2 regions of the Bradyrhizobium sp. NBAIM18 genome follow, and region 2 is predicted to be linked to the other one. Evidence: riboswitches for the same ligand, from Rfam matches in the RefSeq annotation. Region 2 holds a riboswitch; the other holds the start of a gene.
What was found. Region 2 has a riboswitch for cobalamin ahead of I6F17_RS31020 (energy-coupling factor ABC transporter permease). Riboswitches for the same ligand answer to the same signal wherever they lie in the genome.
Positions count from the first base shown of each region.

Region 1: linked by a shared signal. The riboswitch ahead of metE (5-methyltetrahydropteroyltriglutamate--homocysteine S-methyltransferase) and the one ahead of I6F17_RS31020 (energy-coupling factor ABC transporter permease) in region 2 are both predicted to bind cobalamin.

Region 1 is NZ_JADYVO010000003.1:348,160-350,626, forward strand. Features, by position in the region: gene metE (5-methyltetrahydropteroyltriglutamate--homocysteine S-methyltransferase) at 1-1,538, opposite strand, end outside; cobalamin riboswitch at 1,639-1,843, opposite strand.
Region 2 is NZ_JADYVO010000021.1:30,442-32,908, reverse strand. Features, by position in the region: gene cobF (precorrin-6A synthase (deacetylating)) at 1-259, opposite strand, end outside; gene I6F17_RS31020 (energy-coupling factor ABC transporter permease) at 305-982, opposite strand; cobalamin riboswitch at 1,019-1,238, opposite strand; gene cobA (uroporphyrinogen-III C-methyltransferase) at 1,284-2,015, opposite strand; gene I6F17_RS31010 (cobyrinate a,c-diamide synthase) at 2,012-2,467, opposite strand, start outside.

The DNA.
Region 1 (2,467 bases), on a different contig from region 2:
ACCATGTCATTGCGCTCAAATTCTCCGTGCACGAGGACGTCAAGACCGATGTCCTCCTGCCAATGTACGGCGCGGGCTATCTCCTCCTTGATGAACCTGTCGTATTGTTCGTCGCTCATCGCGCCTAGCGCATGCGCCGCACGAGCATTTCGAACCTCTCTGGTCTGCGGAAACGATCCGATTGTCGTGGTGGGAAAAGCTGGTAGTCCAAAGCGCGCCCTTTGGATCTCGGAACGACGGGCAAATGGGCTTGCGCGCCTGCGCATCGTCTGGTCGATCGCCCTCATCCGGGTAGCGACATTGGCATCATGGATCTTCGGCGAAGTCCGGCGGGCAGTCGCAGCGCATTCCGAATCGGCAAGAGCGAGCCCAACATTTTGGTCGCCAGCGAGTGCTCGCGCCAGGATCGCAAGCTCACGCATCTTCTGAACAGAGAAAGCAAGCCAGCTCTTGACGTCGGACGTGAGCCCGGTCTCGAGTTCAACATCGACCGGCACGTGAAGCAGCGAGCAGGATGGAGCGAGCTGTACACGGTGCTTGCCGAGCTTCGCAATCGCGGGCTCCAGCCGCTGACGAAGGGACGACAAGTTCGACCGCCATACATTCCGGCCGTCGATGACCCCGAGCGACATGACGAGATCACTTCGGCCGACAGCGACGATCTTATCCAACAACTCTGGCGCTCGAACTAGATCAAAGTGCAGACCGGAAACCGGGAGGCTCAATGCGGTATCCAGATTGTCGCCTAGCTCGCCGAAATAGCTGGCAACCATGATCTTGATAGCCGGTCCCTCCTTTGCGAACCGGTTATAGGCATGTAGCAATGATTTTCGCACCGCTTCGTCCAGATCAAGGACCAGGCAGGGCTCGTCAAACTGAACCCAACTTGCCCCTCGTTCGGCCAATTCATGCAGAACGTCGATATAGACCGGTATCAAATCATCCAGTAGGGAGAGGGGCTGGAACGCGCTATCGGCACTCTTACCGAGCTTTAGGAATGTGACGGGCCCGATCATGACAGGGCGGGTTTGAAAGCCTAGAGCCTTTGCTTCCACATACTCTTCAATTGGTTTGCGAGAGCAAAGTCTGAACCCCTGTCCCTTGTAAAACTCGGGAACCATGTAGTGGTAGTTGGTATCAAACCACTTAGTCATTTCCTGCGCGGGTGCGCCAGACCCCCGCGGGCCCAGACCGCAACTCGCATCCTGATCGTCGCATTGTGATCCGCGAGCCATGGCGAAGTACGTCTTGAGGGAAACGGATTCTCCTTTCGAGGCGTAGATCTCCGGGATAGCGCCAACCATGACACTTGTATCGAGCACCTGATCATACAGCGAGAAGTCATTCGACGGAATGACCGTGACGCCGAGAGACTTCTGACGAGCCCAGTTCGCTGCGCGCAGGCCGGATGCGTCCTCGAGCAATTGCTGTTCGCTGATCTTTCCGGCCCAGTAGCTTTCAAGAGCGAATTTGAGCTCACGCCTTGGACCGATGCGTGGCGTACCGAGCGTAGCAACCGGAAGAGAGAGAAGAGACATAGTGTTAACCCCTGTTGGGGACAGAGGCCATGGCGGACGCAGGCAGAGGAAGTCGCGCGCGCGACGGCTGCTTGGCGCACCACCGAGACACCCCGCCCGTGGACCAATCTATCGTCGGGGCAGGTCTCCTGGCTCGCTGGCTCATCGCTGCTGTCCGGCCTTCCCAAAGCCGTGCGGGCTTCAGTGACATCGTTGGACAGTAGCTCGCCGCTCACAGTTGCGGGGGCAGCGCCGGCATTTGGACCGGCTTCCCTCTTAGCTCCGGATCAAGTGGGATTCGGAGAACCTCGACGAGCTTGGATTATCGGCAGGAGGACTCTTCCGTCAACCTCTCAGATTATGTGCCACGCTAATCTGCGACATCTACTAGGCGAATGACCGTCCATCTCTATGATTCTCTAAACAGAGCTATCGCAATCAGAGATGTCCTTGTCGGATGTCGGAGTGCGACTCGGAGCTGCCTTGAGGCGACGCCGCCCGCCCCATCAATGAAAGGGACAAAACCAGCCCGCGTAGCGGCGATTACCGCCGTTTCGAGCAGAATGCATTCGATGCGGCTTCCGATTTCCAGCGGTTCGCCCAGCACATTCGCTGGCCAGCTATTTTCTCGACTAGAGGATCCCCATTGAACACGTCAAGGCAGGAGGCGCAATCTAGCAACATACGCGGCGAGCAGGTTGATTTTCGTGCCAGCCAGACTTCTCGGCTCGTATCGCCAGCCATCATGTAGGCCGAACGCCGACGGCAACTTTAGCGAACCACCCGGTTCAATGACGGCAAACACACCGTCGAATCTCATCAGGCACTTGGCATCGAGGCGTTCACCTCTTCCGCAAACTATCTGTGCGGGACAAGGATGCACAAACTACGGCCGATACACTGAATGGAAACATCGAAACGTGCGCAGGTCGGAAAGTCGACAATAGGGA
Region 2 (2,467 bases):
CATCGTGCCAATCGTCGACGCCCTTGCGGTAGTCCGCCTCGGTCGCATCGCGCACGGGAAGATCGAATTCGGCGATGCGCGTCGTTTTGTTGGTGAGCACACCGGCGCAGATCGTTCGCCTGAGATCGGCGAGATCGGATTTCGCAGTCCCCTTGCGCGGGATCAGGATGAGATCGGCGGCGTTGATGGCGTCAACGGCGGCGCGCGTGAGCTGCGCGGGATCGCCGCAACCGATGCCGATCAGGGAGAGCGTTAGCATCGCGAGCGCGATGGGCGGCCACACCGGCCGCCCATCGCTGATCTCTTACGCCGCGTTGTGCAGGCGCGGGGTGACGAGGCCGGGCGCGGTGACGCCGCGCAGCGACTTCGCCAGCGCCAGCACCGCGAGATCGGCGAGCGGTTCGATCACGATCACCAGCGCATAAGCGGCAGCGAACGTCCCGACGCTGGCGAGGTTGCTGATCGCAAAGCCGGAGCCATAGAGCGCCCAGAACGCCACCCATGCGATCACGCCGGCCTGGTAGGTCGTCGAAAGCGCCAGCGCCTGACCGTATTTCAAATCGACATAGGCGGTGTTGCGAGGGATGATCCGCGTGGCGATCGCCTGGATCGCGAACAGCGGCACCAGCAGCGTGGTGACGTTCATGCCGTATTGCGGCAGATCGACTGGCTCCAGCAGCACGCCCTGAAGCAGCAGGCCAAATGCAAGGCCGAAGGCGGCGGGCGCAGCACCAAAGAGCAGGAACAAGGTCGAGCCGAGGATGAAGTGCACCTCTGATACCCCAACCGGAAAGTGCGGCAGGATCTCGAAGAAGACGAAGACGAGAGCGGTGGTGGCCAGTGTCCGCGCCGCGAACGAGCCGGCGCCCTGCTCGCGCACGGTCTCGACCGCGAGCTTCAAGGCAACGCCGCCTGCGGCGATGCCGGTTGCGTAACTCAACACGAGCTTGGCGCCCGTCACGATCCCGGGTTCGATATGCATGGCTCAATTCCTTTCCGCCGTCACACCCGACGGCCTTGGCCTCAATACGTGCACGGCCGGTCTCCTGGCTCGCGGTTCACTGGGTTCTCCGGCCTTCCCGGACCTTGCGGTCCAGTGGCGGTTCGGAGGCCCTCACCGCTTACAGTCGCGGGGGCGGCTGGGGTTTTGGGCGCCGCAACTGGGTCCGCCCATCCCCATTCCCGATTATGCTCCGGCGCTTTGCGCCGCGTCGAGCACCATGCCGCTCTTGTGTGCCCCTTTCGTATCGCGGGCGTCAAGGGGCGAACCGCTGCCGGAGCCGTCATGCCGGATATTCTCCCGCCAGCGCGCCGAACAGGATGACGGCCGCAGTGGAAGCGGCGCCGCCGCGCCCAAGCTGTTCGGCGAGCTCGGCAATCGTGGTGCGGACCAGCCGTTCGTCGGGACGCCCGAGAGATTCGGCGAACAGCGCCGGAGTGCTGGGAGCGAGGCCGTGCGCGATCAATTTTGCGGCAAGCGCCGGAAAGGTGCGCCGGCCCATATAGACCACGGTCGTGGCCTCGGGATCGGCCAGTGCCGCCCAATTCAGATTGGGCGGCAGCTCGCCCGTGACGTCAGCGCCGGTGATGAACTGCACCCGGCGGGAGGTATACCGGCGGGTCAGGGGAATGCCGGCCTGGGCGGCGGCGACACAGGCGGAGGTGACGCCGGGAACGATCTCGTAGCCGATGCCGGCCTCGCGCAGCGTCTCGATCTCCTCCTCCAGCCGGCCGAAAATGCCGGCATCGCCGGACTTGAGCCGCACCACGCGCGCGCCGGTTGCGGCATAGTCGACCAGGAGACGGTTGACGTGGTGCTGCTTGGTCGAAGGACGCCCGGCCCGCTTTCCCACCGCGACGAGATTGGCGCCGGGCCGTGCGAGATCGAGGATCGCGCCGGAGGCAAGATCGTCATAAAGCACGACGTCGGCCTCGCGCAGCCGCGTGGCGCCCTTCACCGTGAGGAGCTCGGGATCGCCCGGACCGGCGGAAACGAAAGAGACAAAACCGCTCACCGGTCCTCCGCGATCAGATGGAAGAACGTGCCGGTGGCATGGCCACGGCGCGAGCCGGTTTCGGCAATGACCGCGCCGGTGGCATCGTGCACGACCGCGAGCGGCGTATCGCGCTGGGCGAGGATGGTCGAATAGTGGAACTCGTGGCCGCGCAGGCGCGCGCCAGGCTGATGCCCCGGCATCGGCGCAGCCAGTTCAGCAAGACGATAGCCGAGATGCATGCGGCGCTTGGCAAAGCTGGTCTCGAGGCCAAGCAGCCCCGCCATCTCATGGCTGATACCGTCGGCGTCGGTCAGGCCTGCGCCCAGCACCATATAGCCTCCGCATTCGCCATGCACCGGCCGCGTCTCGGCGAAAGCGCGCAAGCCGCTGCGAAAGCGCGCATTGGCCGCGATCTTTCCTGCATGAAGCTCGGGATAGCCGCCGGGCAGCCAGCACACGTTGGCGCTCGC